Regions from separate parts of the Bradyrhizobium sp. MI1.7 genome, predicted to be linked through region 2. Evidence: riboswitches for the same ligand, from Rfam matches in the RefSeq annotation. Region 2 holds a riboswitch; each other region holds the start of a gene.
The links. Region 2 has a riboswitch for cobalamin ahead of AC0L3X_RS08805 (DUF1636 family protein). Riboswitches for the same ligand answer to the same signal wherever they lie in the genome.
Positions count from the first base shown of each region.

Region 1: it holds a riboswitch for cobalamin, as region 2 does, so the genes downstream of both, AC0L3X_RS14845 (TonB-dependent receptor) here and AC0L3X_RS08805 (DUF1636 family protein) in region 2, are expected to answer to the same signal.
Region 3: it holds a riboswitch for cobalamin, as region 2 does, so the genes downstream of both, AC0L3X_RS05395 (TonB-dependent receptor plug domain-containing protein) here and AC0L3X_RS08805 (DUF1636 family protein) in region 2, are expected to answer to the same signal.
Region 4: it holds a riboswitch for cobalamin, as region 2 does, so the genes downstream of both, AC0L3X_RS05380 (ribonucleoside-diphosphate reductase subunit alpha) here and AC0L3X_RS08805 (DUF1636 family protein) in region 2, are expected to answer to the same signal.

Region 1 is NZ_JBVVPO010000013.1:35,724-41,705, reverse strand. Features, by position in the region: gene AC0L3X_RS14855 (FixH family protein) at 1-273, opposite strand, end outside; gene AC0L3X_RS14850 (hypothetical protein) at 376-741, opposite strand; cobalamin riboswitch at 973-1,180, shown strand; gene AC0L3X_RS14845 (TonB-dependent receptor) at 1,381-3,729, shown strand; gene AC0L3X_RS14840 (GFA family protein) at 3,868-4,275, shown strand; gene AC0L3X_RS14835 (Cj0069 family protein) at 4,436-5,512, shown strand; gene AC0L3X_RS14830 (MBL fold metallo-hydrolase) at 5,535-5,982, opposite strand, start outside.
Region 2 is NZ_JBVVPO010000006.1:59,427-65,408, reverse strand. Features, by position in the region: gene cobW (cobalamin biosynthesis protein CobW) at 1-984, opposite strand, end outside; gene AC0L3X_RS08805 (DUF1636 family protein) at 981-1,355, opposite strand; cobalamin riboswitch at 1,452-1,675, opposite strand; gene cobO (cob(I)yrinic acid a,c-diamide adenosyltransferase) at 1,716-2,351, shown strand; gene AC0L3X_RS08795 (cobyric acid synthase) at 2,375-3,823, shown strand; gene cobD (threonine-phosphate decarboxylase CobD) at 3,812-4,777, opposite strand; gene cbiB (adenosylcobinamide-phosphate synthase CbiB) at 4,789-5,730, opposite strand; gene cobU (bifunctional adenosylcobinamide kinase/adenosylcobinamide-phosphate guanylyltransferase) at 5,852-5,982, shown strand, end outside.
Region 3 is NZ_JBVVPO010000003.1:185,689-191,670, reverse strand. Features, by position in the region: gene AC0L3X_RS05420 (adenylate/guanylate cyclase domain-containing protein) at 213-1,949, shown strand; gene AC0L3X_RS05415 (hypothetical protein) at 2,076-2,252, shown strand; gene AC0L3X_RS05410 (hypothetical protein) at 2,404-2,616, shown strand; gene AC0L3X_RS05405 (hypothetical protein) at 2,721-2,978, shown strand; gene AC0L3X_RS05400 (hypothetical protein) at 3,108-3,329, shown strand; cobalamin riboswitch at 3,405-3,618, shown strand; gene AC0L3X_RS05395 (TonB-dependent receptor plug domain-containing protein) at 3,733-5,850, shown strand; gene AC0L3X_RS05390 (DUF6925 family protein) at 5,898-5,982, shown strand, end outside.
Region 4 is NZ_JBVVPO010000003.1:179,464-185,445, reverse strand. Features, by position in the region: gene AC0L3X_RS05390 (DUF6925 family protein) at 1-683, shown strand, start outside; gene AC0L3X_RS05385 (hypothetical protein) at 745-1,323, shown strand; cobalamin riboswitch at 1,436-1,653, shown strand; gene AC0L3X_RS05380 (ribonucleoside-diphosphate reductase subunit alpha) at 1,776-4,679, shown strand; gene AC0L3X_RS05375 (ribonucleotide-diphosphate reductase subunit beta) at 4,690-5,844, shown strand; gene AC0L3X_RS05370 (GNAT family N-acetyltransferase) at 5,920-5,982, shown strand, end outside.

The sequences.
Region 1 (5,982 bases), on a different contig from region 2:
ACCAGGCTCCCTGGACGGCAGCGGCGCGACCGCCGATTCCATCTCGGCCATCCCGTCCGGGGCCATGTCGAGGCGGGTCTTGAAGATGACTGCGTCCGGTATCGGCTTGCCGGACTGCTTGTTCGTCAGGCGAACGGCGAGCGTGACGTCTTCGCCCTTCCTCATCTGCGGAGTGACGGGCTCGAAGGCGTAGTCGCCCGCGCCCGCCATCGCGGCTGAAGCGGCAAGCGAAAGGGTGGCGGCGAGAGCCGCGGTGCGGATTTTGGAAAGCATTGTCTTGTCCTCATGAATTGATCTTTCGCCGTGGCGCGTGAAGCGCGCACGTCAGTCGTCGTCGCGAGCAGGCATGCCGCTCGCGTCTCGGGCTTTGCGAGATCAGATTCGAGGAGGTCGGAAAGGAGGACTGCCGCCGCGGAAGGAAACGACCTGATCCGGGGGAATAGCCAACGTGCTGGCCATGACGGCGAGACGCTCGAACGCCACGGGCCTGACATCACCGAGCGCGATGATCCCACCGACGCAGCAGAAGCCCATCCCGCACTTGTAGCCGCCGCTATGGGAGCCTGTTCCCTTCATGTCGGGACAACAATCGTCCATCGACATGTCGGCGTCGCCGCTCATGTGCATGGCCGTCTGCATGCCATCCGACGACATTGCGAGGTTCGCCGCGGACGCGCCAACCGGCAGCATCGCCAAGGATATGGCGATGGCGACTGCCAGGATGGTACGGACGAACTGCATCAATATCGACTTACTTTGTCAGGCCGGAACTCGGCCTCAGTAGCATATTCGGGCACCAAAGGCAGTCATTGATCGTGGTCAAGCGTTCGTTACCCAGGCTGGTCCGGAGGCCGGGTTGGACGTTTCGACGCGGTCCTTCGGACTATCGTGCAAAACAGCAACACAAGGCCACCATCGACCGACCAGCCCGTCCAGCAGCCCGCGCGGATGTTGACGCGCTCATCCCCTGATGCCAGTTTCGTGATCGGTAGTGTCCGCAAGGACTCTTCAAGGGAATGCGGTGCGTCCACCTCAGTGGGCAATTCCGCGGCTGCCCCCGCAACTGTAGGCGGATAGTCGACGACCAAACAAACCACTGGAGCCCCGCTTGGGCCTCTGGGAAGGTGGTCGAAGGCGATGACCCGCGAGCCAGGAAACCTGCTGCCAGCCATGGTCACGCGCGAACGCATTGGGCGGGGTGCCCTGATGTCGGACAAGTAGCCGGTGCATCCGCCGCCTGGGGCGAAGGTGGATGACTAAGGCAACCGCGGTGACGGTTTGTTTGCGTCGCCGCAGAGCGTTGTTGTGCAACATTTTCATTTCCGTGCTGGCGCAAGGCCAGCGTTATCGCGTGCTTTCCTGATTACTCTGCTCTCGTCGGTGTCCTTGTCGTCCGCGGCGCTCGCGCAAAGCGCGGCGCAGGACAACCGCTCCCGGGAGGTCGGCCCGGTGATCGTGTCGCCGCCTGCGCCGCGACAGGCTCCTGCCGTCAGCCCCGGCACTCAGAAGCAGCGCGCCGCCCGGCGCGCCGCGGGACGCAATCGTGGCGCCCCTGCTGTCGCCGTTCCGGCCACGCAAGCTCCGAGCGGCCCGGTGCAGACGCCGCTCAACACGGCAGCCGTCACCGATGTCGGCTCCCGGCTCGGCATCACGGCGCGCGAGATGCCGGCGACCGTCGAGGTCATCAGTCAGCGGACGATGCAGGACCTGGGCATCCGGACCACGACCGACGTCGCCAAGGCTGCAGTCGGCGTCACCGGCGGCGATGCGCCCGGCGCGCCCGCCATCTTCTCGATGCGTGGCTTTTCCGGCGACCAGATCTCCACGCTCTACAACGGCATCCCGATCGGGCCGTCGACCATGACCGGCCGTCCCATGGACGTGGCTGGCCTCCAGCAGGTCGAGATCATCAAGGGACCGGACTCGCTGGTGGCGGGCCTCGGTGCGACCGGCGGCGCCATCAACTACGTGAACAAGGCGCCGCACACCGGACCAATCGTCAACGACGCCTTCACCTCCTACGATTCCTTCAACGGCTATCGCGCCGGTTACGGATCGGGCGGCAGCACGCTGATCAACGGCCTCGACTACCGCTTCGATATCAGCCATTTCAACAACAAGGGCTTTATCGACGACACCTATTCGAAGCTCAGCAACGTCTCGGGCCAGCTGAACTATCGCGTCAACGAGAACCTGAAGATCTGGGGCGCAACCGAATACAGGCAGGACAACGACCGCTTCTACTGGGGGACGCCGCTGGTGCCGGCGAACGCGCCGGGCATCGTGCCGACGTACGGCATCGTGTCCGGCGTCTGGAGCAACTATTACCTCGGCGGCGGCACGCCGGTCCCGGTCACCATCGACGCGCGCACGCTGACCACGAACTACAACGTGCTCGACAATCACAGCGGCGCCAACGAGCTCTGGCTGCGCAGCGGCTTTCAATGGGACATCACCAACAACATCTCGCTGAAAAGCCAAGTCTACGGCTATGACGCCCACCGGCACTGGTTCAACAACGAGATCTCGTCGTTCGACCAGACCGTAGGCAATTTCGCAGGCGCGCAGAGCATCTACCGCGAGCGCCTGGCGCTCGATCACGCGCAGCGGCTCTACGGCAACATCACCGACCTCACCGTCAATTCCAACGTCGCCGGAATGGACAATCGCTTCGTCGCCACCGTGGCGGCGAGCAGCAACCAGTTCAACGTCTCGCAGGACACGTTGTTCTTCAATGACTACGTCGATCTCCTCAATCCGGACCGCGGCCTCTACGGCCCGCGCAGCGACGAGAAGATCTACACCCATCTCGACACCACCTCGCTGTCGTTCGAGGACCGGCTCAAGCTGACCTCGACCTTCGCGCTGATCGGCGGCATCCGTTTTGAGAATATCGAGCTGTCGCGGACCCGCTTCGACGAGACTGGCCTCCTGAAAGCCAGCTATCCTTTCTCGAAGACGTTCAATCCGGTCACCGGACGCATCGGCTACACCTGGGACATCGCGCCCGGCGTGATGCTTTACGGCCAGTACGCGACGGCGGCGGACCCGACGGTCGCGAACATCTTCATCCTCAGGCCCACGACGCCGCTGCTGCTCACGACGTCGCGAACCTACGAGACCGGCGTGAAGCTGCTGTCGGCCGACAAGCGCGCGGAGGCCACGCTCTCGGCCTTCGACATCGAGCGCAAGAACGTCTACGTCCCCGAAAGCGGCATCCTCTTCAACGTCGCCGGCAAGATGGCCTCCAAGGGCGTCGAGATTGCCGCCGCGGTCAATCCGGTCGCGGGCCTGAAACTATGGGGCAACGTCGCCTTCGTGCAGTCGCGCTTCATCGACTTCACCTATGTCGACGGCAATGGCGACTTCCAGTCCTATTCGGGCAAGACGCCGCCCAACGTTCCCAACTTCATCGCCAACGCCGGCGCCTCCTATCGCTTCGACACGAAGCTGCCGGTGGAGATCGGCGGCCTCGTCCGTCACGTCGGCGACCGCTTCAACTTCCAGGACAATCTGGTCACGATGGACGCCTACACGATCTTCGACGCATACGCGTTCGTCGATATTCCAAAAGCCTATTTCCCGGGCGTCGACCAGACCCGGATCAGCTTTCGCGTGAGGAACCTGACCAACAAGCTCTACGCGGCCTGGGGCGATCCGGGTTACACCGACCAGATCATCCTGGGCGCGCCGCGCAGCTACGAGGTCGCGGCTTCGTTCAAGTGGTAGTCGCGGATCACCTCGTCCGCGCCGTGGCGGGAGGTGTCACGCGACAGTAGGACGCAATCGCAAATCGATTGCGCCGTTGAAGCCGCGGGTCTCGAGAGCTATCGATCAACGAAACCTCGCTTCCATCGGGAGGAACGCATGAGCACCATCACCGGCGGTTGTCACTGTGGCGCAATCCGCTATCAGGTCGAGGGCGAAGCGATCGTGCACGCGCTGTGTCACTGCCGCGATTGCAGGCTTCACGCGGGCGCTCCCGTCGTCGGCTGGACGATGTACGCGGACGATGCCGTCAAGGTGACCAAGGGCGAGCCCAAGGTGTATCACTCCTCGGAACATGCCTGGCGGCACTTTTGCGGCGACTGCGGAACCGGCCTGTTTTATGTCAATGCCGACATGTTACCCGGGGTCATCGACGTCCAGAGCGCGACCTACGACGATCCCGATGCCGTACCGGCGACGATGCACATCCAGGTCGCAGAGCGCCTTCGATGGATGGAGCGCGCGCACGAACTGCCGACATTCGACCGCTATCCTCCGCCACCGTAGCGGCGCGCGCGAAGCGTTCGCCGTCTGGATGGAACCGCACAAACACCATCTTGCAACGGCCGGACGATCTCACGTAGATTGATCGGCGTGGGGACGAAGCAGACTCCCCGTGAGACCTCGGTCCAAGCTCTGCGCAGCACGCCATTCGTGGAGCTTGCGCATGGATACCGAACGCCACCCTCCTCTCCGCCCTACCGTTGCCATCCTCTCCCGCGGCGACGCTGCCGCGCGCCGGGACACGACGGCACAAAACAGCCGCTTCGTCCGCGTTTTCGAAGCACTCGCCGCGGTCGGCATCGAAGCCCGGCCGGTGATCTACGACGAGATCTTCGCCGACGCCGTCCGCGATCAACTGCTCGCCGTCGATGGCGTGCTCGTCTGGGTCGATCCGATCCATCAGGGCAAGACGCGCGAGGCCCTCGACCCGCTGCTTCGCGACGTTGCGGCGCAAGGGCCATGGGTGAGCGCACATCCCGACGTGATCCTGAAGATGGGCGTCAAGGACGTGCTCTACCGAACGCGTCATCTCGGCTGGGGAGCCGACACGCATCGCTATGACACCGCCGCAAGCTTCCGCGCCGAATTTCCTTCGCGCCTTCAGGCGAACGGTCCGCGCGTGCTCAAGCAAAATCGCGGCAATGGTGGCCAAGGGGTGTGGAAGGTGGAGGCCCTGCCCAACGCGGACGCCATGGTTCGCGTGCTGCATGCCCAACGCGGCAGTCTACCCGAGGACATGCCGCTCGATGCCTTGCTCGCCCGCTGCGAACCGTATTTCGGATGGGGCGGCTGCATCATCGACCAGGCGTTCCAACCCCGCCTGCCCGACGGCATGATCCGCTGCTACATGAGCGGCGCTGAGGTCGTGGGCTTCGGGCATCAATTGATCAAGGCGCTGATCCCGCCGCCGGAAGGCCCCGACGCACCTGAGGCGCAGCCGGGCCCACGGATCATGCACGGACCCGATGCTCCGCAATTCCAGGCGCTCCGAAGATCGATGGAGGACGAATGGACGCCGCAGCTGATGGACACGCTCGGCATCGACGAACCGTCGCTGCCGGTGATCTGGGACGCCGACTTCCTGTACGGGCCCCGCGACGCCGCCGGTACCGACACCTACGTCCTGTGCGAAATCAACGCGAGCTCATGCTTTGCGATTCCCGACGACGCGCCGGCGGCAATCGCCCGAACGGTGAAGCACCGCTTGCTCCGGACTCAAGCAGTGCGTTCGGGCGCATAACCGGCGGCCCGGCTTCGACACCCTAATGCGCAGCGCAGCGGCAGCTTTCATAGGCGACGGGATCGTGGCTGTTGACGATGCTCACGCGGTCGCCGTGGTTCAGCTTCAGCGCGCGCAGCCGCGCCTGGTTGGCGATCCGCATCTTGCGATCCATGTCGCCGCGGCGCTGGAAATAGCCGAGCATGAGCGGCACGTGCGGCGACGCGTCGAGCTGGCCGTGGTGGAAATAGCTGTCGCCGGCATGCAGCAGCCATTTCTCGCCTGATCGCACCGCGATGCCGCAATGGCCGAGTGTGTGGCCGGCGAGCGGGATCATCAGGATGTCGGCTTCCTTGTCGCCGAGCGCGCGCACGCCCTTGAAGCCGAACCAGTCCTCGCCGGCCTCGCCATAGAATGTCCAGCCCGGCCCATGGCTCCACTGCCCCGTGACATAACGCCCTTCGGGCGGCGCGGGCTTGCGCAGCACCGCC
Region 2 (5,982 bases):
GCCGATCACGACGAGCTTCGACTGCCTGAGAGCTGCGCCCCAGGGCTTGTCGAACTGGTGGCGCACGCGCTCGCCGACCGCTTGCAGCAACAGGCGCATCGGCTTGCCCGCGACCGCGATATAGCCCTTGACGCGCAGCACGTTCTGCTCGCGCGAAAGACGCTGCACCGATGCGACCAATGCTTCGATGTCGGTAACCTCCGGAAGATCGATCACGACGGAGGCGAAATCGTCGTGCTCGTGATCCTCCTCGCCGTCGTGATGCGAGGGGCGCGCGGCGAGATCGTTCTCTGCGGCAGCGCCGAGGCCAAGGATGACACGCGCATCGATCGCGCCATCGGTGACGGATAGCATCGGCACGCGGCGCGGCATCTCCGCGGTGATGGCGGCTTTGGCGGCTTCGATCCCTGCGGGCCCCGCAAGATCAGCCTTGGTCAGCAGCACGATGTCGGCGCAGGCGATCTGGTCCTCGAACACTTCCGACAGCGGCGTCTCGTGATCGAGATTTCCATCCGCCGCGCGCTGCGCTTCCACCGCAGCCGGGTCCGGCGCAAAACGGCCGGCGGCGACAGCCTCGGCATCGGCGAGCGCAATCACGCCGTCGACCGTGATCCGCGAGCGGATCTCCGGCCAGTCGAACGCCTTCAACAGCGGCTTCGGCAGCGCCAGGCCCGAGGTCTCGATCAGGATGTGATCGGGCCGCACCGGCCGCGCCAAGAGCTTTTCCATGGTCGGAATGAAATCGTCCGCAACGGTGCAGCAGATGCAGCCATTGGCGAGCTCGACGATGTTCTCCTCCGGGCAGTTGGCATCGGCGCAGGATTTCAGGATCTCGCCGTCGACGCCCTCGCTGCCGAACTCGTTGACGAGCACCGCGAGCTTCTTGCCGTCAGGGTTTGCGAGCAGATGCTGGATCAGCGTCGTCTTGCCTGAGCCGAGAAAACCGGTGACCACCGTCACAGGGACTTTTGCGAGCGAGTTCATTCGGCGGCCTCCGGCAACACGGCAATGGGGGGAATGCGGGCAAGCGACTGCTTGCGGAAGATTTCGGGACGGCTGCGCCAGGGCACGAGGCCATCGGGCGCGGCGGCATAGGCCGCAGCACCCGCGACCACGTCGCTCGCATGGGCCTCTGACAGACGGCCATAGACATAGGACCAGCGGCCGGGCGCGCTGAGCGCAACCGAGCAACCCTGGCTGCATGCCGACAGGCATTCAACGGGAACCACATTGACGCCCTCAGGCACGCCGGCGTCGAGGATCGCACCATGCAGGCGCTTGCCGGGCGTCGTCTCACCCTCGTCGAGCGTCTGGCCGGCACGGCAGGTAATACAGACGTGAAGTGTGACGGTCATCGCCTCTTCCAGGATAAACAGCGGGAGGCGAAGAGGCACACGGACCATTCCCCCGAAGGTCCGTTTCCCCGTCGCGGAACACCCCGTCCGCCGGTCCAAAACTCGTCCGCGCTGGCAGGTCTCCCGGCTTGCGGAGCAGGGCTTTTGGCCCTTCGATCCCCGCCTTCCCGATCCCCTGCGGGGGATCAGTGGCCTCGGGCATCTCTCCGGTCACGGTCGCGGGGGCGGCTGCAGTTTGGAGCCGAATCTTGTCGATTCGGACCCTATCGCATTCCCTCTTCGCCTGTCATAGGACAGGAACCAACGCCGGGCCACCATTTGCCCCCGGCCGCCTCTTGTCAAGCCGAAGGACCCTGTCAGATGACGCCTGAACCGGATACCCAAACGGCCGAGGAAACCGACGCCCGCCACGCCGCGAAAATGGCGAAAATCAAGGTCGCCCGCGACAAGATCATGGCGACCAAGAGCGGCGAGAAGGGCCTCATCATCGTCCACACCGGCGCCGGCAAGGGCAAGTCCTCCTCCGCTTTCGGCATGATCGTCCGCTGTGTCGCCCATGGCTTCCCCTGCGCGGTCGTGCAGTTCATCAAGGGCGCCTGGGACACCGGCGAGCGGCGCCTGCTCACCGGCCATTTCGGCGAGCTCTGCCAGTTCCATGCGATGGGCGAAGGTTTCACCTGGGAGACGCAGGACCGCGCCCGCGACATCGCCGCGGCGCAGGCCGGCTGGGCGAAGGCCAAGGAGCTGATATCAGATTCCAATCTGCGCATGGTCGTGCTCGACGAGATCAACATCGCGCTGCGCTACGACTATCTCGACATCGCCGAGGTCGTCGACTTCCTGAAAACGCACAAGCCGCCGATGACGCATGTCGTGCTCACCGGGCGCAATGCCAAGGACGAGCTGATCGAGATCGCCGATCTCGTCACCGAGATGACGCTGGTCAAGCACCCCTTCCGCTCCGGCATCAAGGCGCAAGCCGGCGTCGAGTTCTGACGACGCCAGATTCTGAAAACACCATGGCGCGCGCATTGATGATCCAGGGGGCCGGCTCGGACGTGGGCAAGTCGCTCATCGTCGCCGGCCTCGCCCGCGCCTTCACGCGGCGCGGCCTGCGCGTGCTGCCCTTCAAGCCGCAGAACATGTCGAACAACGCGGCCGTGACCGTCGACGGCGGCGAGATCGGCCGCGCGCAGGCTCTGCAGGCGCTCGCCGCCGGTGTCGAGCCGCACACCGACATGAATCCGGTGCTGCTCAAGCCCGAGACCGACGTCGGCGCGCAGGTGATCGTGCAGGGAAAGCGCATCGCGGCCGCGCGGGCGCGCGAATATGCGGCGATGAAACCGTCGCTGATGGGCGCGGTGCTGGAAAGTTTCGAGAGGCTGAAAGCGCGCGCCGATCTGGTCCTGGTCGAAGGCGCCGGCAGCCCGGCCGAGGTCAACCTGCGCAAGGCCGACATCGCCAATATGGGCTTTGCGCGCAAGGCCGACGTGCCCGTCGTGCTGGTCGGCGACATCGACCGCGGCGGCGTCATCGCCCAGCTCGTCGGCATCAAGACGGTGATCGACCCCGACGATGCCGCGATGATCGAGGGTTTCGTCATCAACAAGTTCCGCGGCGACCCCTCGCTGTTCGACGACGGCTACAAGCTGATCGAGCAGAAGACCGCGTGGCGCGGCCTCGGCGTACTGCCCTGGTTCGCGCGCGCCGGCGAGCTGCCGGCCGAGGATGCGCTGGGGCTGAGCGACGCGCGCAAGCCAGGCCAGTGCAAGATCGCCTGCCTCGCGCTGTCGCGGATCGCCAATTTCGATGATCTTGATCCGCTGAAACTCGAACCTGGCGTCGATCTCGTGATGGTGCGGCCGGGCGAAGCCATCCCCGGCGACGTCCGCCTCGTCATCATCCCCGGCTCGAAATCCACCCGCGGCGATCTCGCCTTCCTGCGCGCGCAGGGCTGGGACATCGATCTCCTGGCGCATCATCGCCGCGGCGGCCATGTGCTTGGCCTCTGCGGCGGCTATCAGATGCTCGGGCGCAGCGTCGCCGACCCTGACGGCATCGAAGGTCCCGCAGGCGATACGCCGGGTCTCGGACTTCTGGACGTCGCCACAATGATGAGCCCGCAGAAGACGCTGACGCGCGTCGCGGCCGTGCATGCCGCCACGGACCAGCCGATCGACGCCTACGAAATCCACATCGGCCGCACCGACGGACCGGATCGCGCGCGCCCGTTTGCGAAACTGAATGGGGAGCCGGAGGGCGCGATCTCGCGCGATGGCCGCGTGCAGGGCAGCTATTTGCACGGCCTGTTCACGTCGGACGATTTCCGCAAGGCGTATCTCGCAAAGCTCGACATTCCGGCAGGCGACGAGCCTTATCACAGCAGGGTTGAGAGCGCGCTCGATGCCCTCGCCGATCACATCGAACAGCATCTCGACGTCGGCGGCCTGCTCGCGCTAGCGCGCTAGCGCCTCGGCAAGGCGCGTCCATTCGGCTTCGCTGCCGGGAAGCCCGAGGCGCAGCCATGCCGGCTCTTTCGCGAATACGCGCGACCAGATTTGGCTACGCGCCAGTTTCTCCTGCGCAGCAAGCGCATCAGGCGTCTCGTAGAGACGAAACAGCGGCGCACCACCGACGAGCCGCCAGCCTTGCGACTGCACGATGTCGTCGAGGCGGGCACAGTCGCGTGCGAGCCGCGCTGACGTCGCCTCGGCCCAGGCGTCGTCACGCAAGGCGCGGCAGCCGATCGCGATCGCCGCTCCCGACACCGGCCACGGACCTGACGCCGCCGCGAGCTTGGCGATGTCGGCCGCATTGCCGAGCGCAAACCCAAGCCTCAGGCCGGCAAGACCATAGAATTTGCCGAAGGAGCGCAGGACCAGCAGTCCAGGCCGATCCGCCTCGGATGCGAGCGACAGCTGCGGGGCAGCATCGGCAAAACTCTCGTCGATGACGAGACGGCCGACGCGCGGCAGCAGCGCCAGCAAATCCTTTGGCGCAAAACGCCGGCCATCGGGATTGTTGGGATTGACGACGACGGCGAGATCCGCGCCCGCCAGCGCGTCGAGCTCGCCGACCTCCTGGACATCCCAACCCGCAATCGACAAGACCCCGGCATATTCATTGTAGGTCGGCGCAAGGATGCGCGCGCGGCCGGCTGGCGCCAGTTGCGGCAGCAATTGAATGGCGGCCTGCGCACCACCCATCGCGACGAGCGGCGCGCTTGTGCCGTAAGCGTGCTGCGCGGCCTGATGCAGGCTCTCGATCTCGGCCCGCGACGGCAGCGCGTTCCACGCGCGCGCGCTCACCTCGCCCACGGGATAAGGCAGGCGGTTGATCCCGGTCGACAGATCGATCCAGTCCTCCGCGCGCCCGCCAAATCGCTGCTGGGCCAGATCGAGATTTCCACCGTGCTCGCGCATGCCCCGTTCTTTCACGCGAAGGCCAGGATCGCAAGGATGCCGGCGAGCAGCAGCATGGCGCGGCGGTAGATCGTCAACCCCCGGCTGATGTCCGCGGCAAGCGGATCGCGCGCGCCATCGTTGAGCCAGGGTTCGTTGGTGATGCTGCCGTGATAGATGCGGGGGCCGCTGAGCCGCACGCCAAGCCCCCCGGCCATGGCCGCTTCCGGCCAGCCGGCATTGGGCGAGCGGTGACGGCGGGCATCGCGCGTCATGCACGACAGCGCCTCCGAGCGCCGCGACGCCAACAGGACGAACAGAAAGCCGGTCAGCCGCGCCGGAATGAAGTTTGCGACATCGTCGATCCGTGCCGCGGCCCAGCCAAAAGCTTCGTGGCGCTCGTTGCGATGGCCGATCATGGAGTCCAGCGTGTTGATCGCCTTGTAGCCCAAAATGCCGGGCAGTCCGAACAGCGCGCCCCAGAACACCGGCGCCACGATGCCGTCGGAGGCGTTTTCCGCAAGGCTCTCGATAGCCGCGCGCGCGATGCCGGCTTCGTCGAGCGTTGCGGGATCGCGTCCGACGATGCGCGAAACCGCATCGCGCGCAGCAGCGATGTCGCCGGCCAGCAACGGCTTCGCGACGGCAGCGACATGATCATGGAGCGAGCGCAAGGCGACCAGCGGCCAGGCCAGCACACCCACGAGTATGATCTCCATCCATCCCCAGGGGAGCAAGGACTGAAGTACCCAGCCGATTGCGACCGAGATCGCAATCACCAGAAGCGCTCCAGCCACGCCCGCAGCACGGCGAAATGCCGGCGGATCGGAATCGCGATTCCAGGCGGCGTCGATGGCGCCGATCAGCCGGCCCAGCCAGGTCACGGGATGGCCGATCCGCGCGAACAGCCACGACGGCCAGCCCAGCAGGGCATCCACCGCCATCGCCACCGCCATCGCCCCTGCAAAACCCACGCCCACCTCCTGTCCCGCCCCTGTTGCGCAAAGCGAAGGCGGAGCGCAAGCCCCCGGCCGCCTGATTTCGGCTTTGTCTTTGGCCGCGATTGGTGATTAGTCAGGCCCACAGGAGACCTTTATGGCCGTCATCTTGATCACCGGCGGAGCACGATCGGGCAAGAGCGCCCACGCGGAAAAGCGCGCGCGCAGCTTTCCGGGCCAGCCCATCTACATCGCGACGGCCGAGGCGCTCGATGCCGAAATGGAGGT
Region 3 (5,982 bases), on a different contig from region 2:
CCTTCAACAATGCGGCAAAATACCGATGGGAACTCGGGAACTTCCGAAATGGCGGAAAGGGCAATGCCTTCAACCTTTGTTAACGAATAGGGCTCGCGCGACGGTTGCGCACGGTCAGGGGCGTCGCACGGGCCAGATTGCGCGTGTTCCCGCCGCCAAAACCGGTGTATTGAGTTCCCAACCGGTCCTTTCAGCTCTTACCCCCACCGCTCATGCCACTTTTCAACCAGTCGATCAGGCGCAAGATCGTCGGGATCGCCCTCGGATTGATCGTCCTGATGCTGGTCACCGCGATTCTTTCGATGGTGATGTCGAGCCAGGTCGGCGTCCTGCTCGACGAGCTGACCGATCGCTACATTCCGGCCTACGGCCATCTGGCGCGCGCCAACATCCGCTCGCTGGAGCGCTCGGTGGCGCTGCGGCGGATGGTCATGATGAAGATGCAGGCACCCTCGGAGGAGGAGGCCTATGCGGCGCGCCTGCGCGAATTCGAGGAGGCCGATCGGAAGATCGACGAGGAAGGCGAGGCCGCGCGCACGCACATCAACGCGATCATCGACGACAAGAGGACGCCTTCCGACAATGCCGGGCTGGCGCGGATCGAGACCCGCATCGAAACCGCTCTCACCGAGCTGCGTCACGACATGAATGAGGACCACGCAAAACTCCTCAAGCAGGTCGAAGGCAAGCAGATGACGGAGGCGCGCGGGACCCTTGAGCATCTCGACACCATACGCGACCAGTTCAACCAGAAGATCGACGCGATCCGCGCCGACATGCTGAAGCAGGTCTTCGCCAGTACGGCGACAGTGATCGGTCGCCAGCGCCAGGCGATGATCATTTCGGGCATCGTCACCATCCTCGCGGCGGTGGTCGGATTTGCTTTCGCGCTCCTCGTCTCCAGTGGCATCACGCGACCGGTGCGGCTGTTGCTCGCCGGCACCCGCGAGGTCGAGGCGGGTCGCTTCGACAAGACCATCACGGTCTCGACCCAGGACGAGATCGGCGAACTCGCCGCCGCCTTCAATCGCATGATCGAGCAGCTGCGGCACAACGAGCGGATCCGTGAGACCTTTGGCCGCTATATCGATCCCAAGGTGGCGCAGGGGCTGATCGACCGCCCGGAGGTCGCCATCGACGGCCAGCGCCGGGTGATGACGATCATGTTCTCCGACATGAGCGGCTTCACCTCGATGAGCGAGGGCATGACCCCGCGTGGCCTCGTCAAGGTGATGAACCACTATTTCACGGTGATGTCCGCGCCGATCCGGAGCCATCGCGGCGTCATCGATAAATATATCGGCGATGCCATCATGGCCTATTGGGGCCCTCCCTTCATTGAGGAGGACGAGCCGGCGCTGTTCGCCTGCTACGCCGCCATCGACATGGCCGATGAGGTGCCGGCGTTGCAGAAGCAATTGCCTGACCTGCTCGGCATCCGCGCCATGCCAGGCCCTTGCGATCTGCGCATCGGGATTGCCACCGGCGAGGTCCTGACCGGCAGCATCGGCTCCGAGCTGATGATGAGCTTCACCGTGATGGGCGATGCCGTGAACCTCGCTTCGCGGCTCGAACTGGTCAACAAGATCTACGGCACGCGGATCCTGATCGCGCAGGCCACGGCGGACGCGATCGGCTCGAACCTCGAGCTGCGCGAGATCGATCGTCTGGCGGTGGCCGGCCAAAGCGCATCGCAGGCCATTTTCGAGGTGATGAGCAAGGCGCACGGGCTCAGCGTCCCGCAGGAGAGCCTGCGCGCACGCTACGCCGAAGGCCTCGCCGCCTACCGCGCGCAGCGCTTCGACGAGGCTCGCGCCGCGTTCAATGCAGCGCTCGAAGCCGTGCCCGGCGACGGTCCCTCGCGCACGCTGCTCGGCCGCATCGCGCAGTTCGAAGCCAATCCGCCGGACGCCAATTGGGACGGCGCCTGGCGGCTGGAGCAGAAATAGCCGTCCTTGCCGGGCTTGCACCGCCCTTGCTGGAAAAAACGTTTCTACTCGATAACGATGTTCGCCGTGACCTATTTCTCAGGCTTAGGTTTGACGTCCCTTGTGGCGTTTGATGGGGACACGCCGATGACAGAACTTCATGACAGGCTGGAACGGTTCGAGACGCTCACCGCCGAATGCGAGCTGATTGCCAAGCTCGCCACCGACAGCACCAAGCGCGAGTTCTATCTGAGACTCTCGGAGCAGTACCGTCAGCTGGCGGTGGATATGCGGAAGGCGATCGCGACCAAGGCCGCGGCCTGACGCCACCTGCAATCCGTTCTTAATGTTTGGCGCGCATCCTTCGGGATGCGAGCGTCGCGATCATGATTGCTCGCATTGGGAATGCCGAGGTCCGTTGCGGTGCAGCGCATCTCGCTGACGTCGCTTTGCCGCTCCTCACCAGGGCAATCCCATGCGCCTTCTCGCAGTCCTCATCTTCGCGCTCATGACGGCCGCCTGCAACCAGGAGCAGGACATCACCGGCTCGACCCCGGTCTGTGCGATGCGGAGCTACACGTCCTACAATCCCCGCGACATGAACCAGTGCGTTGCCGCCTGCAAGGCGTGCGACCACGGCAACACCGTCACCTGCACCACGTCATGCACCCTCAAGGGCGCGCACTGAGCGGCGGCGCTGCCTGAAGCTGAGGAGCAGACGGTGCTCGGGCACCGGAACGATTCACATGGGTTAGTCATTGAAGGGGCAGGCAGGACGCGGAGTCCTATGGAATGGGTATGCTCGATCCCGGTCGGTTCCTGGTGTCGTGCTCGCATTGCGATGCATGGCCGATGGCGGCCAACGTCAAACGTTCGAGCTGGTCGGCGTCGCCGCACGAGGTCCGCTTCGTATGCCCGCGCTGTCGCCGCGAGGAGATCGCCATCATCTCGGCCTCCGGTGAACTGACCCCGATCCGGCGCATCGACGCTCCGCTGCGCGACGTCACCGCGGCCTGGGCTCAGGCCCAGCGGCCAAGAGGGCGGGCGTAGCCCGCCCGTCACAGGACCAAGAGATCGGGCGTAGTCGGCTCTGCGCAACGCCTTGCGCGGTCCGTTTTTTGGAACCCGGCCTACGCCGACGCGTTTCCGCTCCGACATCAACGCATCGAGGCCCTGCGAATGATCAGCGAGCATTTCGACACCCGCACCCGGATCAACATGAAGCTGGCGCTGGATCGGGTCTGCCGCAATCGCCCGGTCGGCGAGGACCATTGCTTTCGCAGGTCCGTTGCCGAGAACATCATCCGCTGCGCGCTCACAGGCCGCACCGGCATCGGCCAGCTCGTCGATGCCGGCGAGCGGGCGATGATCAGGACGCGTTCGGAGCGGGAGCCGGCCTGATTGCGCCGGCTCAATCTCCGGTGCGGCGCTCTGACCGTGATGCAACCGGCCGATTGACTCTTCGCTTGCCCGCCCCGTAGATTGGCTGGTGACGGTTCTCCTCACGGAGATCAAAAGGGAACGTGGTGCGAGGTTTTCCCGATACCGGGATATTCTCAACGCCACGGCTGCCCCCGCAACTGTAAGCGGCGAATCTTTCGTCATATGCCACTGGGAATCTCGGTCCTGGGAAGGCGACGTAAGGTAACGACCCGCGAGCCAGGAGACCTGCCGTCAGCCGTGGTCACACGCGAAGATGTCGGTCGGGGAGTACAGACATTAGCTTCACCGGAGCAATCGAACGCTCCGCCGTGAAACCTCGTTCGCTGTGACGTGCCACTGACGTCATACCGAGGTTACAAGAGTGTCCCGTATTGTCTTTGCCGCCAGGCGCTTCCGCGCCGGCGTTGTCGCGTTCGTTTCCCTGTATTCGCTCGATCTGTCCATTGCCCAGGCCCAGCAGTCGGCATCGCCCGATCTGCTGCCGCCGGTCGAGGTCGCGCCGACCGAGCGTGCGGCCAAGCCGCGAGCCGCGCGGCCTGCGCCCGACCAGCCCGAGCAGCGGCGCGTCGCTCGGCTGCCGAAGCCCGAGCTGGTGCCGGCGTCGCCCCCGGTTGCCGGGGTATCCGCGGCCAACCTGTTTCCGACGGTCGTCGTCAGTCCGACGGGCGTTGTCACTCCGACCAATCTGGTTGCGAGCTCGGTGACGGTTCTGACCGCCAGAGACATGGAGCGCGATCAGCGCCGGACCGCACCCGATGCGCTGAGCGCGGTTCCTGGCCTGAACCTCGTGCAGACCGGCGGTCCGGGTGGACAGACGTCGATCTTCATGCGCGGAACGAATTCCAACCACACCAAGGTCCTGATCGACGGCATCGATGTCAGCGATCCCAGCAACCCGAACCGTTCGTTTGATTTCGGCCAGTTGCTCACCTCCGACATTCAGCAGATCGAAGTCCTGCGCGGTCCGCAGGGCGGTCTCTACGGCGCAGACGCGCTGGGTGGCGTGATCTCCATCGTGACGAAGAAGGGCGACGGTCCCGCCCGCGCCACCGGCTCGGTCGAGGGAGGCTCGTTCGGAACGTTCAATCAAACTGCAGGTCTGAGCGGTTCACAGGACCACTTCAACTATGCCTTCAACGTCGCGCATTTCCACGCGAACGACGTGCCGGTGACGCCGGTCGAATTGCTGCCGCCGGGGCAGAAGGCGATCGGCAACTATTACGACAACATGACCTATTCGACGAAGCTTGGCGTCGAATTGAGCGAAAACCTGACGCTCAATAGCGTGGCGCGGTACACCGACGCCACCCTGCGCTTTACCGGAGACACCTTCGATCCCGTCACATCCGCGAGCTTTCCCGCGGCCGCGCAAAGCACGCAGACGGTGCACCAGCTCTTCACGCGCGGGGAGGCGGTCTGGTCCGCTCTCGACGACCGGATGAAAAGCTATTTCGGCGTCAACTACACCAATCACTGGAACTACAACATCTCGCCCGGCGACGCGATGGCCACGATCACGACCGGCGACCGCGTCAAGTATGATTGGCACACCACGACCCAGCTCGCGCCCAACAACAATGTCATCATTGGCGCGGAGCATGAGACCGAAACACTGCAAACGGCGACGGTTTCGGCGCAAAACGTCAACAAGGCCGGATATATGGAGCTGCAGTCCCAGTTCCGGGATCGCATCTTCTTCACGGCCAATGTCCGGCAGGACGACAACGAGCGGTTTGGAGAGCATCCGACCTTTCGTCTGGCGTCTGCCGTGATCGTGCCGGTCACGGATACGAAGTTCAAGGGAAGCTACGGCACGGGGTTCAAGGCGCCGACGCTCAACCAGCTTTACGTCAGCTTTCCCGCGTTCTTCTTCTTTGCAAATCCCAACCTCAGGCCCGAGGAAAGCGTCGGATACGACGCCGGCTTCGAGCAACCCTTGTTTGGCGATCGTGTCCGCTTCGGGTCGACCTACTTCCGTAACAACATTACCGACCTGATCCAGAGCACGTTCGATCCCGTGACGTTCACGAGCACCAGCACCAATATCGGCAAGGCGATCACGGAGGGCACGGAGAGCTTCGTCGCGGCTGCGATCACCGACCGGCTTCGCGTTCGTGCCGACTACACTTTTACCCGCGCAGTGGATGCAACGGCGGGACTGGAGCTGCTGAGGCGTCCGAAGGAGAAGTGGAGCGCAAATGTCATCTGGAATCCGATCGACCCGCTCACATTGTCCGCAACCGTGTTGCACGTCGGGAGTTTCGTCGATGGCAACCGCGACTTCAGCATTCCGCGTCTGCTGGCTCCGGCCTACACCGTCGTCAATGTGGCGGCCGAATATCTGGTCACCGACCAGGTGAAGGTGTTTGGCCGGGTCGATAATCTCGCCAATGTGCACTATCAAAATCCGACCGGCTTTCTGCAGCCGGGACTGGGCGTCTATGGCGGCATTCGGCTGGCGAATTACGACGTCAGATAGCGAGAGAGAGAGAGAGAGAGAGAGAGAGAGAGAGAGAGAGAAGCCTCATGACGACGGCCGATCCGCTCATGGACCTGATCGCAAGCCAGCTTGCCGACGCTGAGGCCGGCTGGAGCGTCGGCACGTTCGGTG
Region 4 (5,982 bases), on a different contig from region 2:
CGCTCCTGACGAGGGATCGCAGCGGCATCCTGTTCGACCTTGGTCTCGGAACGTTGCAGATCGACGCCTGCATCCGCGTCAGCGATGCCGATGCCGTCGCCGCGCTCAGGAGCCGCACGGGCCAATCCGTGTTCGCGCCCGAAAGCGACGCCATGCGGATCATTCTGGCCGCCAATCCGCACCGCGTCTTCATCAGCCGCATCGGGCGCGCCGAGGTATTCCAGCCGATCCCGCCGCCGGGTGGGCGAAGCCCTGACGGCCCGCACACCCACGTCCTGCCAAAGCTGCTCGCGCATCGCCGCACCCATGCCGCCACCGAGCCGCTGCCTGAGGGGTGGATCCCCTGCGCGCATCTCTATCCGGCCCATCCGCTCCGCGATCAGCTCGGCCGCAAGCGCGCTTTTCGGCCGGATCATCACGCAGCCTTCCAGGCGCTGCTCGAGCTCTATGGGCTGCCGGAGCTAACGGTGTGCAAGAGGGCCGTGGTCGACGCGGTCGCGAAGGGGCGGGGACCTGAGATGGCGACGCTTCCGCCCGATCGCACAGCGCGCGCCACCGTTCGCGTGGCCTTGCGCCAATTGGCGGCCAAGGAGCCGCACACGGCGGCACTCGCCGCCTGGCTTGCCGCCTACGACCGGCGCGATCCAGCCGAGACTGAAGATCCCATGGAGGCTCTTCACTGAGTCAGACGTGATGCCGCGTTTCAGCAAAAATGTGCTACAAATCCCGCAAGGAGATCGTTCCATGACTGTCACCATCCTGCCGCCCCACGCCGACCGTTTCCGCCTTCATCCGGTCGCGTCGCGCCTCGCGCCGATGTTCTGCTTTGCACTGCTGACGGTGTCATGCGCGCTCGCGAGCTTCGCGCTTGCCTGCGCGACGCCGTTTGCGGCGTTCGCCGTCGTCGCCGCCGCGATGCTGCCGATGCGTCCGGCGCTGCTCGTCGTCACCGGCGCCTGGCTCGTGAACCAGACCATCGGCTTTGGCGTGCTGCACTATCCCATCGATGGCAGCACCATCGCCTGGGGCTTTGTCATCGGTGCTGCCGCGTTGCTGTCGACGGCAGCGGCATCGACCGTTCTCCGCCTGCTGCCGCAGGGCCGCACGCCGCTGATGCTGGCCATCGCGCTCGTCGCCGCCTACGCCGCCTATGAGCTCGCGCTGCTTGCCGCGACGCCGTTCCTTGGCGGAGAGGGCGCGTTCACTGCGGCCATCGTGACGCGCATCGGGCTGACCAGCGCCGTCTGGCTCGCCGGCCTCGTCGCCGCCTGCGAGATCGTCCGCCTGGTCGATCCGTTCGGGCGCGCGATGCGGAACGCGTAATGCTGGATGTGCGTCATCCCAAGGGTTGCGCGAGCCAGGCGGGAACTCCCGCATTCCACAGGGAACACCGCTTCCGGCCGCAACGAATCGTTGACACCCGGCTGCATATGTCACCACATGTGGGCGTCACGGTTCCGCTGGATCGCAAGATTTAGTGGCTAAGAGGGAAGCCGGTGAACCGCGCGAGAGCGCGGAATTCCGGCGCTGCCCCCGCAACTGTCAGCAGCGAGCTGCTTCCGAACAATCGTCACTGGTGCGTTTCGCGCCGGGAAGACGGGAAGTGGGCGACGACCTGCGAGCCAGGAGACCTGCCGCGACGATCTGAACGTCCACGGGCGGGGTGTCCGGCGGTCGCTTGCACGCACCGCCCGGCAACTCTGCCGCCGGCGTTTCTGCAGCGTCCTTCCTTACAGCCCCGTTCAAACACAACGCGCGCATCACGGGGCCCTTTGATGTCACTCAACCTGCACGACGCGGACACCGCTTCCGCACCCATCGTTCATTTGCGTCCACAATCGCTTGCGCCTGCTTCGAGCGAGCCGGCCATGCAGATCATCCGTCGCAACGGCAAGGTCTCGCCGTTCGATTCCGCGAAGATCGCGGTCGCCATGACCAAGGCGTTTCTTGCGGTCGAAGGCACCAGTGCGGTCGCCTCGCGCCGCGTCCATGAGAGCGTGGAGCAGCTGACGGCCGAAGTCGTCGCTGCGTTGATGCGGCGGGCAGGCGAGGGACGCACCTTCCATATCGAGGATGTGCAGGACCAGGTCGAGCTCGCCTTGATGCGGAGCGAGCACCACAAGGTCGCACGCGCCTATGTGCTGTACCGCGAGGAGCGGTCGCGCCAGCGCGCCGAGGAGGCGGCCGCGGAAGCGACGCCCGCTGTCGCGCCGGCACTTCATGTCACGCTCGCCGACGGTTCGCGCGTTGGTCTCGACACCAAGCGGCTTGCGCTGATTATCGGCGAAGCCTGCGCCGGTCTCGACGGCGTCTCCGCGGCACCCGTGCTCACCGAGACCACCCGCAATCTCTACGACGGCATCAGCCAGGACGAACTGGCGCTGGCCTCGATCATGGCCGCACGCACGCTGGTCGAGCAGGAGCCGAATTATGCTTATGTCAGTGCGCGCCTGCTGCTGGACAAGCTCCGCGGCGAGGTGCTGTCCTATGTCCATGCCGGGCCGACCTTCGCCTCGCAGGCCGATATGGCTGTGCGCTATGCCGAATATTACCCGGCCTACGTGAAGACCGGCATCGCTGCCGAACTGCTCGATCCTGAACTGGCCCGCTTCGACCTCGGCCGGATCGCGGCTGCACTCAAGCCCGAGCGCGACCTGAACTTCCAGTTCCTCGGCCTCCAGACGCTGTACGACCGCTACTTCCTGCACGTCCGCGGCAAGCGGATCGAACTGCCGCAAGCTTTCTTCATGCGCGTCGCGATGGGTCTTGCGGTGCGCGAGATCGACCGAGAGGCCAAGGCGATCGAGTTCTACGATCTGCTGTCATCGTTCGACTTCATGGCCTCGACGCCGACGCTGTTCAATTCGGGTACGCTGCGTCCGCAATTGTCGTCCTGTTTTCTCACAACAGTCTCGGACGACCTCGACGGCATCTTCAAGTCGATCAAGGACAACGCACTGCTGGCAAAATATTCCGGCGGTCTCGGCAACGACTGGACGCCGGTTCGCGGCCTCGGCGCCCACATCAAGGGCACCAACGGCGAGAGCCAGGGCATTATTCCATTCCTGAAGGTCGCCAACGATACCGCGATTGCCGTCAACCAGGGCGGCAAGCGCAAGGGCGCCGTCTGCGCCTATCTGGAAACCTGGCACGTCGACATCGAGGAGTTCCTTGACCTGCGCAAGAACACCGGCGACGACCGCCGCCGCACCCACGACATGAACACCGCCAATTGGGTGCCGGACCTGTTCATGCAGCGCGTCGATATCGACGGCGAATGGACGCTGTTTTCGCCGGACGAGACGCCCGATTTGCACGGTCTCTACGGCGAGGCGTTCAAGACGGCTTACGAGGCCTATGAGACCAAGGCGAAAGCCGGCGGCATGCGCGTCTTCAAGACCGTGCGCGCGAGCGACCTCTGGCGTCGCATGTTGACGATGCTGTTCGAGACCGGTCATCCCTGGATCACCTTCAAGGACCCCTGCAATCTGCGTTCGCCGCAACGCCACGCGGGCGTGATCCATTCCTCGAACCTCTGCACCGAGATCACGCTGAACACCTCGGGCGACGAGGTCGCGGTCTGCAATCTCGGCTCCGTCAACATGCTCAACCATGTCGGGCCTGATGGTGTCGACCAGGCCAAGCTGAAGCGGACGGTGACGACAGCAGTACGGATGCTCGACAACGTCATCGACATCAATTTCTACACGATCCCCGAAGCGCGTCGCTCCAACATGCGTCATCGACCCGTCGGTCTCGGCCTGATGGGATTTCAGGAAGCGCTTCAGATCCAGCGCATTCCGACCGCGTCCGACGCGGCCGTGACGTTCGCCGACACCAGCATGGAGGCAATCTCGTTCCACGCGATCGAAGCGTCGTCCGATCTTGCCGCGGAGCGCGGACGCTATCCGAGCTTCGAGGGCTCGCTGTGGTCGAAGGGCGTCTTGCCGCTCGACTCCATCCAGCTTCTCGCCGACGCGCGCGGTGGTCTCGACGTTGATCGCTCCGCAACACTCGACTGGGATCGCCTCCGCAAGAAGGTCACGTCCAGCGGCATGCGCAACTCGAACGTCATGGCGATCGCGCCAACGGCGACGATCTCCAACATCTGCGGCGTCTCGCAGTCGATCGAGCCGAACTATCAGAACCTGTTCGTGAAATCGAACATGTCCGGCGACTTCACGGTCGTGAACGAGTTCCTGGTGCGCGACCTCAAGGCGAGGGGGCTTTGGGACGAGGTGATGGTCTCCGACCTCAAATATTTCGACGGCAGCGTCGGCCAGATCGACCGCGTTCCTGACGATCTGAAGGCGCTCTACGCCACCGCCTTCGAGATCGACAGCGCCTGGCTGATCGAGGCGGCCGCGCGCCGGCAGAAATGGATCGACCAGTCGCAGTCGCTCAACATCTACATCGCCAATCCCTCCGGCAAGAAGCTCGATGCGCTCTACCGGCTGGCCTGGCGGCGCGGCTTGAAGACGACCTACTATTTGCGCTCGCGCAGCGCCACGCATGTCGAGAAATCGACGTTGAAGGGCACCGATGGAAAGCTCAATGCGGTGTCCGCGTCTGTGGCGGTGTCGCACGCGCCGATCATGATACCGACCTCTGCGGTGCCGGACCTCGACGGCATCAAGGCCTGCCGGATCGACGATCCCGAATGCGAAGCGTGCCAGTGAGGAGATGACGATGCTCGACTGGTCCGATACCGAAACCACAGCGGCCGCTCCTGCCGTCTCAAGTCTCGCCACCGCACTGCGTCCGCAGACCCAGCTCAAGCTCGAGCCGGCCGACCCGACCGGCTTAGGCGCGATCGATCGCGCCGGCGGCCGCGTCTCGGTCGACGAGAAGCGGATGATCAACTGCCGCGCCGACGTCAACCAGCTGCTTCCGCTGAAGTACAAATGGGCCTGGGAGAAGTATCTCTCAGGCTGCAACAATCACTGGATGCCGACCGAAGTCTCGATGCAGGCCGACATCGCGCTATGGAAGTCGCGGGACGGGCTGACCGAGGACGAGCGGCGCGCGATCAAGCGCAATCTCGGCTTCTTCGCAGCCTCTGAATCGCTCGTCGCCAACAACATCGTGCTGGCGATCTACCGACACCTCACCAATCCGGAGTGCCGGCAGTACCTCCTTCGGCAGGCCTTCGAGGAGGCGGTGCACACCCACACCTTCCAGTATATCGTGGAAAGCCTCGGCCTCGACGAAGGCGAGCTGTTCAACATGTACCGCGAGGTGCCGTCGATCACGGACAAGGCGGCCTGGGCGCTCAAGCACACGCAGCACCTGGACGATCCGTCGTTCCAGACGGGGACGCCGGATAGCGACCGCGCCTTCCTGCGCGATCTCGTCGCCTTCTATGTCGTGTTCGAGGGGATGTGGTTCTACACCGGCTTCGCGCAGATCCTGTCGCTCGGCCGCCGCAACAAGATGGTCGGCATCGCCGAGCAGTATCAATACATCCTGCGCGACGAGAGCATCCATCTCAACTTCGGCATCGACGTGATCAACCAGATCAAGATCGAGAACCCGCATCTGTGGACGGCGGCGTTCCAGGACGAGATTCGCGGCATGATCCGCGACGCAGCCGAGCTGGAGGCCGCCTACGGACGCGATACGATGCCGCGCGGCTTCCTTGGGCTGAATGCCGCGCTCTGCGAGCAGTACATGCACTTCATCGCCAACCGCCGCTGTGCGCAGATCGGGCTCGCTCCGGTGTTCGCCGAGGTCGAGAACCCATTCCCGTGGATGTCCGAGGCAATGGACCTGAAGAAGGAGAAGAACTTCTTCGAGACCCGCGTCATCGAATACCAGAATGGTGGTGCGCTGACTTGGGAATAGCACCGATCATGGCTATGCCGCGGGCGTGTCACCTGTGCTTAAACGGTGGCACGCGTGCGACAGCAGGGGGATGAGGTGGAGATCCGACGAGACGATCCGACGGCGCCCTATGTCGCCGACTTGTTGGCACATCATCTC